DNA from 3 places in the Foliimonas ilicis genome. Region 1 is predicted to be linked to each of the others. Evidence: riboswitches for the same ligand, from Rfam matches in the RefSeq annotation. Region 1 holds a riboswitch; each other region holds the start of a gene.
What was found. A riboswitch is a leader RNA that binds a small molecule or an ion and turns the genes downstream of it on or off. The one in region 1 is predicted to bind cobalamin.
Positions count from the first base shown of each region.

Region 2: another riboswitch for cobalamin. It lies ahead of ABFT80_RS17585 (aromatic ring-hydroxylating oxygenase subunit alpha); the one in region 1 lies ahead of ABFT80_RS11435 (TonB-dependent receptor domain-containing protein).
Region 3: another riboswitch for cobalamin. It lies ahead of ABFT80_RS09745 (ABC transporter substrate-binding protein); the one in region 1 lies ahead of ABFT80_RS11435 (TonB-dependent receptor domain-containing protein).

Region 1 covers NZ_JBDUUH010000004.1:219,982-223,563, reverse strand. The annotation lists gene ABFT80_RS11450 (hypothetical protein) at 1-332, shown strand, start outside; gene ABFT80_RS11445 (hypothetical protein) at 333-662, opposite strand; gene ABFT80_RS11440 (BA14K family protein) at 755-1,204, opposite strand; cobalamin riboswitch at 1,343-1,546, shown strand; gene ABFT80_RS11435 (TonB-dependent receptor domain-containing protein) at 1,728-3,582, shown strand, end outside.
Region 2 covers NZ_JBDUUH010000008.1:65,146-68,727, forward strand. The annotation lists gene metH (methionine synthase) at 1-822, shown strand, start outside; gene ABFT80_RS17575 (IS1/IS1595 family N-terminal zinc-binding domain-containing protein) at 969-1,319, shown strand; gene ABFT80_RS17580 (IS1 family transposase) at 1,316-1,675, shown strand; cobalamin riboswitch at 1,951-2,154, shown strand; gene ABFT80_RS17585 (aromatic ring-hydroxylating oxygenase subunit alpha) at 2,275-3,522, shown strand.
Region 3 covers NZ_JBDUUH010000003.1:354,837-358,418, forward strand. The annotation lists gene ABFT80_RS09735 (IlvD/Edd family dehydratase) at 1-684, opposite strand, end outside; gene maiA (maleylacetoacetate isomerase) at 892-1,533, shown strand; cobalamin riboswitch at 1,572-1,775, shown strand; gene ABFT80_RS09745 (ABC transporter substrate-binding protein) at 1,878-2,990, shown strand; gene ABFT80_RS09750 (FecCD family ABC transporter permease) at 2,998-3,582, shown strand, end outside.

The sequences.
Region 1 (3,582 bases):
GCCGCTCCCTGTCGTTCAGCAATACGGGCAAATGGGACATCACACCTGAATGGGCCGCCGAGATTCAGGACAATTACAGTGTGGATTTCGATTGCTGCGGCACTGATAAGCTGAACAGCCGCACCAGCAAATCCGTGCGTATTTCTTCGAAAACCACCGGAACGTCGGTTGTGGCGCGCGGTTCACGTACGGGTACCGACAGTCATTGGCACACAAATGTCGGGCTGGAACAGCGTATCAGCGGAAATTTGAAACTGCGCGCCAATCTCAACGATCTGGCTTCGGATAATGGCACGCAGACGCTTCGCGCTGCCTATTCGCATCGGTGGTAGCTATTCGACGATGGGTTCGCCGCAGGGCTGATAAAGCGTTTCGATAAACCAGTTGCCGTTGTGATTCGGGCGTGTGGCCGTGTCGCCTGCGATGCTATCCACGCCGATACACCATTTGACGAGGCCCGGCGTCAGCCCGAATTCCTGAGCCAGAAAGCTGGATGCCTCGTCCAGTCCTTCGCTGCAATCGTCGGATTTGCAAAGCTGCGCCTGACGGGCGACGTCCAGAAGGGCTTTTTGGCCGCTGGAGGTCACCCAATACCAGATGCCGCCTGCGATAATGGCCAGCATAATGACAAGTGCGCCAAGGATTTTCAGATAAAACGCCATGCGCGGGAAAATATTGCCGCCACGCGGCGGACACAAGGCGTAGCGCGGGATTCAACAGAGAAAGGCGGCTTTTGAAGCCGCCTTTTTCAGGTTCAGTACGGCGAGTAGCAGATTTGCCGCGGACCGTTATAGGGCTGGAACGTATTGTCCGAGGCGCGATACGAGCGGTAGCGGTCATAGCACCAGCGGATATGCGCGTTCGACGCTGCCGGTTGACGATAGACCGGGCGGGGGCGGTAGACGGGGGCGGGCTGAGCGATCGCGCCGCCGACAATTGCGCCCATCGCGAATGCCGCAGGCGGGAACCACCAGCCATTGTGCTGACGCCAGCCGTGACGCGACTGCCTGTAGCCGCGATGGCCATTGTAATAGTGGCGTCCACCGCTTCGATAATAGCCGCGACGATTCTGGATTTGCTGAATGTCGGACTGAGTTTCGACTTTCATAGGCTTCAGCGGCGCTGCAACCACAGGCGCGGAAGTTGTGGCAAAGGCAGTCAGGGCGACCGTCGATGCGCATATCAGCGAGAATATTTTTCTCATGTTGGGCTCCTCAGGAATTAATTTTATTGTGACGCCCTGAAAATCGCGCTCAGACGATGAACGGAAGCTGAATATGAGCATTACATTTTTGTAAGCATTTGCCCCGGCAGCGAATTGACTGATCGTTGCCCCGCAGCTAGCGTTCAATCTGGAATTGGTTCCGCGCAAGCGGATCAAAAGGGAACACGGTAAGGCCTTCAGGCCAAAGCCGCGACTGCCCCCGCAACTGTAACCGGTGAGCAAGCTTCCACTAAGCCACTGACGGCGCATTCGCGTTGTTGGGAAGGCGGAAGATGGCGACGACCCGGAAGTCAGGAGACCTGCCTTTTCCAGTCATCTAGCTTGGGCGCGGGGCGCGGCCAGGTGCGGTTTTCCGTCGCGGTGACATCTGAAAAGTGTTGCCGCGCGCTGGCAGGGCCGGGATACGCAATCATTGCGTCCATTTCTCACCCGTTCAGACCGTGCGGTTTCGATTGAAACCATGGGCGCGTGTGGCGCCCGCGATGCATTTGGGTGGGCAGATATGCAGAAATGGACAATTTACGCCGGCGCATTGGTGCTGGCTTTCTCGAATAATGCTGGTGCGCAGGAGCCGGACGACCGCGACGCGGACGCAATCAGGCTCGACCCGGTCGTCGTCACGACGCCGCTACGGCGTGAAACCACGCTGGCGCGCTCAACCTCGTCAGTTACAGTGATCGACCGCAAGGAGATCGATCAGTCGGCCGCGCCCGATCTGCCTTCGTTGTTGAAATCCTATACCGGCGTTTCTATCATTTCCTATGGAGGGCAGGGGGCGTCGGCCAATGTCTATCTGCGCGGCATGTCAGCCACGCAGACGCTCGTGCTGATCAATGGCGTGCGGGCAAGCTCCGCCACCAGCGGAACGACATCAATCTTCAATATCCCGCTTGCCTCGATTGAACGTATCGAGATCGCCAAGGGTGCGCATTCCGCACAATACGGTGCCGATGCGATGGGCGGTGTAGTCAACATCATAACGAAGCAGGGCGGTGCTTGCGCCGACGGTCGCAACACCTGCGCGACGCTCACAACCGGCGTCACCCATCCCTGGGGCGGATATGTTTCTGGTACGGTTCAGGGACGCAGCGAAAGCGGCGTAAACTATGCGCTCGGTGGCAACCTGCTCGGTACGCGCGGCTATGATTTCACTACGCCGCTCGCCTGGGGTCATGAGCCCGATGATGACGGATTCCTGCAAGGCTCGGCCAATCTTTCATTTTCGAAGGATTTCGACTGGGGACGGCTTTACGCAGATGGTCTTTTCGCACGTGGACGCAGCCAGTACGATGACACATTCCCGTTCGCCAACGAAGTCGATACCACTACATTTGCCGGAAAACTGGGCGCGCATGTCCTTCATTCCGACAGTTGGTCTTCGACAGTGGAGGTGAGTTCAGGCCTGGATTATTCGACGAATTTCCGGGACGACGTGCCTGGCAGCAGCCAATTTGACACGCAGCGCTACGGCATCTTCGCCTCGACTGAGAAACGCTTCGATACCGGCAAGGCCAATCACATCTTCACCGGTGGTGTGGAAGCTTATCGTGAACATGTCGATTCGACCGTCGATTTCGCTGTAGATTCGCGCGACTTGGCCGCGGTGTTCAGCCAATATTCGCTCGAATATGAGGCGCTGCGCGTCGATGCGGGCGTCCGCTACGACCACAGCAGCCAGTTCGGCGGGGCGACCACTTACAATGTCGGCGCGAGCTACGAGGTGCTGCCGGATCTCGTACTGCGTTCTTCTTACGCCACTGGTTTTCGCGCGCCGACCTTCAATGATCTTTACTATCCCGGCTTTTCAAACCCAGACCTGAAGCCTGAAAAATCCCGCTCCTATGAGGTTGGTTTGAATTGGCAGGCGACGGCAGGCACCAGTCTCGATCTCGCTTTCTACCAGACGTGGCTGACTGACGCGATCGCCTTCATTTCTCCGATCCCGTTCAACGTCGCCCGCGCCCGCATAACCGGTTTCGAGGCGACGCTGGCACACCGCTTTAGCGACGAGTGGAGCAGTAAGGCCACGATCGACATCCGCGAGCCGCTTAATCAGGACAATGGCAAATACATTCCCAACCGCGACCGCTTCAAGGCGACCGCCGAGCTCACCTACAGCCCGACCGAGCAGCTCGACCTGATGGCAAAAGTCCTGTATGGCGCGGCGCGCTACTCCAACGCGGCCAACACCGAAAAATTGCCGGACTATGTGACCGTGGATTTTACCGCGCTTTATGCGCTCGATGCGCAATCGCAGTTCAAATTCTCGGTCGAAAACCTGTTCGACGAGGAATACGCCACCGTCACAAACTACCGGGCACCGGGACGCACCTTCAATCTGAGCTTTACGCGAACGT
Region 2 (3,582 bases), on a different contig from region 1:
ATCCTCGATGACGAAAAGCAAGGCCCTGCTGCACGCCAGCTCTTCGAGGACGCGCAGGCGATGTTGAAAAAGATCATCGAGGAGAAATGGTTCGCGCCGAAGGGCGTCATCGGCTTCTGGCCAGCCAATGCCGTTGGCGACGATGTGCGCCTCTACAGCGACGATACGCGCACCGAAGAACTCGCGACCTTCTTCACGCTGCGCCAGCAACTGGCAAAGCGCGACGGCAAGGCCAATGTCGCGCTGTCGGATTTCGTGGCGCCAAAGGATAGCGGCAAGGCCGATTATCTCGGCGGCTTCGTGGTCACGGCGGGCATCGAGGAAGTGGCGATTGCCGAGCGTTTCGAGCGTGCCAACGACGATTATTCCTCGATCCTCGTCAAGGCGCTTGCCGACCGTTTCGCGGAAGCCTTTGCCGAGCGCATGCATGAATGCGTGCGCAAGGAATATTGGGGCTATGCGCACGACGAGAATCTGCAGCCGGACGAGTTGATAGGCGAGCCATATCGCGGCATCCGCCCGGCACCCGGCTATCCGGCGCAGCCCGATCATACCGAAAAGGCGACCTTGTTCGAGTTGCTCGATGCCGAGCGCAATTCCGGCGTTTCGCTGACCGAAAGCTATGCAATGTGGCCGGGCTCGTCGGTTTCGGGCATGTATTATGCGCACCCGGAAAGCTACTATTTCGGTGTCGCCAAGGTCGAGCGCGATCAGGTCGAGGATTACGCTGCGCGCAAATCCATGCCTTTGCGTGAGGTTGAGCGGTGGCTGGGGCCGATCTTGAATTATGTGCCTGCGCCACATGCGGAGGCGGCGGAGTAAATCCTGGCGCGGTTTCTGTTTTGACAGAAACGTGGGCACCCCCCTCTGCCCTACCGGGCATCTCCCCCGCAAGCGGGGCATTGTTTACATCTGACTGTTTTTGGATTCTTCTGCTGCCTGTCATGTGATTTGGTGGGAGAAGAAGGATGGACTGTCCAAATTGCCAGAGCCAGGATTTGCGCAAGACCGGTCGCAAGGACGGGGCGCAACGCTATTGCTGCCGGTCGTGCGGACGCTACTGTACGGATAGGCCTCGCCGGTTCAGCCCGCAAACCAAAGCGCAGGCTGTGGACATGTATCTCAACAATGTCGGCATCCGCAAAATCGCGCGCTTTGTCGGCGCCTCGCCGGCCGGCGTGTTGCGCTGGATACGCAAGGAGCATGAGGCCGTGCAGGCGCGGCTGGCCAAGTCTGGCCCAGCCTGTGTGACTGAGGCCGACATTATCGAGATGGACGAGATCTATACTTTCGTTCAAAAAAACAGCAGCGGGCGGTGATCTGGACCGCCTTCAGCCGCCGTCAGAACCGGGTCGTTGCCTATCATATCGGCGACAAGGGCGTGACGAGCGCCATGACCATCTACCGGCTCGTCAAACAGGCCGTGGGCACGATCGAGGCGATCTATACCGATGCCAACTCCAGCTATCATCTGGCCTTCGAGCGCATGGGGATCGGCGAGCCTCATACCCAGACCAAGGCGCAGACACATCTGATCGAGGCATCCAACTCATCGATCCGCGACAACCTCGCCCGCTTCAACCGTCGATCAAAGCGCTTTTCAAAAACCCATCAGATGCTCGACATAACCCTCGCTCTGTTCTTCAACAGGCATCTAATTACGAGTCCAATGTAAACACTGCCCTCAAGGGTGGAGATTATCCTGTCATGAAAGCGCGGCGCTAATTGCTGACATTGCAGAATGAAGGCGGCGAGTTGCATAGCCAATCTCCCCCCTTGAGGGGGAGATGCCCGGCAGGGCAGAGGGGGGTGATGTCCCGCAAGCGTTTCTATTTAAAATGAGATGCACCACCCTTCCGAAATAGGCGGCCTTCAATTCTAAACATCGCCAGTGTCGCCCGACGCGTATGCGATGTCGCATTCGCATCGGCGGTGCAGACGCGACAGTGTTTACATGAAGCCACTTCAGGTGCTGGCCCCTTCAACAGGGCCGGAGAATTGGGAAGCCGGTTTAAATCCGGCGCTGCCCCCGCAACGGTGGTGGAGCTAATCACGGTGGGAGACCACTGGGCCGAATGGCCTGGGAAGGTGTCCGTGAGGGTCCGGCGGGACCAGCTCCAGAGCCCGGAAACCAGCCTGAGGAGATTTGAACTCGACTGATCGCGGTGGGCGGTCAAGCGGTAGATCATTGTGCGGTGCCTTGAAACAGGCGTCCGCCCGATCGTCTTCCCCTGAAATCACCACCAGTTCAGTCCTTAATTGCGAGGACAGGACATGGACGCACGCAACGAAATGCTGAGGCAGATACGCAGCCGCAAGGATGGGTTCAGCCTCGAACAGGCCTTTTACACCGACCCCGACTATTTCAAGCTCGACCTTGAAATGATCTGGTACCGGGACTGGCTTTTCATCGGTCACGATTGCGAGCTTCCCAAGCCCGGCAGCTACATCACCGCGCAGGTGGGCGATTATCCCGTCGTCATCGTGCGCGACCAGAAGGGCGACATCCGCGCCTTCCACAATTCATGCCGTCACCGCGGCAGCCGCGTTTGCAGCGCCGCCAAAGGCACGGCCGCAAAGCTCGTCTGCCCCTATCACCAGTGGACTTACGAGCTAGACGGACGGCTGCTTTTCGCACGCCAGATGGCGGAGGATTTCGATAAGAGCCAGTTCGGCCTGAAGCCGGTCGCCTGCGAATCCATCGGCGGCTATATCTTCATCTGCCTGGCCGATGAACCCGTCGATCTGGCGCCCGCCCGCGCGCTGATCGAGCCATACCTAGCGCCGCACCGATTGCGCGAGACGAAGGTCGCGTTTGAAAGCACTATCATCGAAAAGGGAAACTGGAAGCTCGTCTGGGAAAACAACCGCGAGTGCTACCATTGCGCCGGAAACCATCCCGAACTTTGCAAGACCTTCCCGGAAGCGCCGACTGTAACCGGCGTCAATGGGGCCGACAGCGACCCGGAAATGCTGGCGCATTGGCAGAAATGCGAAGCAGCAGGCCTGCCCAGCCGCTTCCGCATTGCCGATGACGGTCAGTTCCGCGCGACACGTGCGCCGCTGCTGCGCGATGCTGTCAGCTACACGATGACGGGCAAACGCGCGGTGAAGAAGAACCTGTCCGACAGCGTCAGCACCGACCGCATCGGCTCGATGCTGCTCTACCATTATCCGACGACATGGAATCACGTGCTTGGCGACCACGCTGTCACCTTCCGCGTGCTGCCGATCAGCGCGACCGAGACGGCGGTGACGACCAAATGGCTGGTTCACAAGGATGCGGTCGAGGGCGTCGATTATGATCTGGCCGAACTCACCCATGTCTGGACTGAAACCAACGATCAGGACCGCCGTATCGTCGAGGAAAACGCCTTCGGCATCAAATCGCCGGCCTATGAGCCCGGCCCGTACTCGCAGGAGCATGAAGGCGGCGTGATGCAATTCCTCGAATGGTACTGCAATTTCATCGAACCGCGCCTAGCGGATGGTGAAAAGCCTGCGCTTCGTAGCGTGGCGTGAGGGACGGGAGATGTTTGTGCCCTACGTTGCCCCCCTCTGTCCTGCCGGACATCTCCCCCA
Region 3 (3,582 bases), on a different contig from region 1:
GATCGCTGCCGAACCGGGCAATTGCATGCCGAGCGCTTCGGCAAGCGAGTTCATCGTCGTTGCCGTTCCCATCGTGTTGCAATAGCCGGTCGAGGGTGCCGACGAGGCTACGAGCTTGATGAAGCCCGCATAGTCGATTTCGCCCGCAGCCATCATTTCACGGGCCTTCCAGACGATGGTGCCGGAGCCGGTGCGTTCGCCCTTGAACCAGCCGTTCAGCATCGGGCCGACAGACAAGGCGATAGCCGGAATGTTCACAGTCGCCGCAGCCATCAGGCAAGCGGGCGTGGTCTTGTCGCAACCGATGGTCAGCACCACAGCGTCGAGCGGATAGCCATAGAGAATTTCGACAAGTCCTAGATAAGCGAGGTTGCGGTCCAGCCCCGCCGTCGGGCGCTTTCCCGTCTCCTGAATCGGGTGCACCGGAAATTCGATCGCGATGCCGCCCGCCTCGCGAATGCCGTCGCGCACGCGCTTGGCGAGTTCGAGATGGTGCCGGTTGCAGGGCGAAAGATCGGACCCCGTCTGCGCAATTCCGATGATCGGTTTGCCCGACTGTAGCTCGTCCAGCGTCAGGCCGTAATTCAGGTAGCGCTCCAGATAGAGCGCCGTCATGTCCGGGTTGGAAGGATTGTCGAACCACGCACGGGACCGCAAATTTCCTTGTTTGTGTTCTTTCGACATGACGACTCCGGACGGCTGTGCCGCAAAGGTATGATAATTTAATGGCAGCGCTGCCAATTCTCCTACACAATTAACCCGCTACGCTCAAATGTAAATTCGTCGCGGGATGAATCCGGTGAAGAATCGCGCGAAATATGCGGGTTTTCAGGCAATGTGCTTGGCCACAGCCGCCAGATTGTGATGAAAGAGCTTTTTGTGGAGGAATCGATGATGAACGAGATCGTATTGCACGAATATTGGCGCTCTTCGGCGAGCTACCGCGTCCGTATCGCGCTCAATCTGCTCGGCGAATCCTATTCCAGCAAATCAGTTGATCTCCTCGGCGCGCAGCACAGGCAGGCTGAACACATCGCGCGCAATCCGCAGGGCCTGGTTCCGACCATCGAAATCGATGGGCATCTTTTTTCGCAATCTCTGGCAATCATCGAATATCTGCAGGAAACGCGAAAGAACGCGGCATTCCTGACAGGAAATGCGGTCGACAGGCAACGGATTCGCGCGCTTTCCCATGCGATCGCAATGGACATTCACCCGGTTTGCAATCTTGCAGTCGTCGCAAAAGTCATGGCGCTCACGGATGGCGGTGACGCCGTGCGGCGCGAATGGATGCAGAGATTCATCGGCGAAGGGCTGGCCGCATTCGAAGTGATGCTTGCCTCCGCTGACACCGGCCGCTTTTGCCATGGCGATGAGCCGACCATGGCCGACATCTGTCTCATCCCGCAGCTTTACAATGCAATACGATGGGAGGTGGATATCGCGTCCTTCACCCGCATTCTTGAAATCGAGGCCGCGTGCAGCGAACTCCCGGCCTTCGCCGATGCACATCCCGACAAGGTTCGCCCCTGAAGAGCGGTTTTACCGTTTGACCGTGAACGGCTTTCGCTGCTAGTCACCTTGCCGACGGTTCCGCGTCCAACGCGGATGAAAAAGGGAACACGGTGAAAGCCTTCACAGGCCAAATCCGTGGCTGTCCCCGCAACTGTAAGCGGCGAGTTTTCGTCAACAGGCCACTGGAGTAACACCTCTGGGAAGGCGACGAGAAACCGAGACCCGCAAGCCAGGAAACCTGCCGTCAGCCGTGGTCACGCGCGAAGCCATAGGGCGGGGTGTCCTTTTGGAGCGAACATTTCATGCATGCGCATGGAATGCGTCCAATTCGCGGTGACGGAAGCCACAAAACAGGTCTTGCGATGCCGCTTTTTTACCGTTCTACCCTCAAAATCACACTTGCCGCCGCGTTCGCCGCATTTCTCGCGCAAGCAGCACATGCCGAATCCGTTGAGCTGACAGACGTCACCGGGCGCACTTTCGAAATGGAAGTGCCAGCCAAACGCGTCGTTCTCGGTCTTTACTTCGAAGATTACTGGGCGCTCGGCGGCGATGAAGCCATGGACAAGCTAGTCGGCATATCGAAGGCCGCCTGGAGCGACTGGCGTCCGGCAAACTGGCAGGCCTATCTCAAGGTTCGCCCATCGCTGGACGATATTCCGGATGTCGGTGAAGTCGAAGTAAGCACATTCTCGGTCGAAAAACTCATTTCGCTGAAGCCAGACGTCGCCATTCTTGCAGAGTGGCAGGTGCAGGGCATTGGTGCTGATTTCCAGCGCATCGTCGATGCGGGTATCCCGGTCGTCGTGGTGGATTACCATGCGCAGACCGAGGAACGTCACGTCGCCAGCACACGTTTGATCGGCAAGGTGATCGGTGCCGAGGAACAGGCCGAAAAGATCGCGCAGGAATATGAGAGCGCCGTTTCAGACGTGCGCGAGCGAATCGAGAAAGCCGGCAAGGAAAAACCATCGGTCTATATCGAACTCGGCAGCAAAGGTCCGCCGGAACAGGGGCCGAGCTATGGCGATTATATGTGGGGCAAGATTGCCGAAGTCGCTGGCGGCAAGAATATCACGCGCGAGATCGTGCGTAGCTGGGGGCCGGTCGCGCCCGAACAGGTGCTGGCTGCAAGGCCCGAAGTAATCGTCATGGCAGGCTCCGAATGGCGCCAGCACGCGACCGGTCAGTTGATGGGCGAGGGCGTTTCGAACGACGAGGCGCTAACCAGGCTGAAAGGTTTCACCGAACGTCCGGGCTGGTCGGCCCTGCCTGCCGTCGAAAACGGCCGCGTCCACGGCATCTATCAGGGCGCATCGCGCACCATCATGGATTATACCTCCGTCCAGTATTTCGCGAAGGCGCTCTATCCCGACCTGTTCGAAGATATCGATCCGCAGGCGAACTATCTTGCCTTTTACGAACGCTATCTGCCGATCAAGCCGGAAGGCACCTTCATGATCGGCCTGAAATAGCACCGCCATGAGCGAGGCCGTCAACGCCGCGCTTTCGCGGTATCGAGCAGCGGAACGGAAGAAGGCAGTCCTCATCGCGGGACTGCTGCTTCTTGCCGGTATTTCGCTCGTCTTCGATATCGCGACCGGACCTGCCTTGCTGCCGGTCTCCGAAGTGTTGTCGGCGCTCCTCAACCGTGCCGGGGCAGATGCAACGACAGAGATAATCGTCTGGACGTTGCGCCTGCCAATGGCCCTGATGGCGATCATCGTCGGCATGGCCCTTGGCTCCAGCGGCGCGACCATGCAGACTCTTCTCGATAACCCGCTTGCGAGCCCCTACACGCTTGGGCTCGCATCTGCGGCGGGTTTTGGCGCATCGCTCGCCATTCTGAACGGCGGCTGGGGGCTCAATCCGTTATTCGCGGTACCCGCCAGCGCCTTCGTCTTTGCCTGCATGGCATCCGCCCTGATCTACTCCGTCGGCAATATGCGCGGCATGATGGGCGATACGATGATCCTCGCCGGCATCGCCCTGATGTTCCTGTTTCACTCACTGCAATCGCTTTTGCAGTTCAATGCGACGCCCGAAGTCGGCCAGCAGATCGTCTTC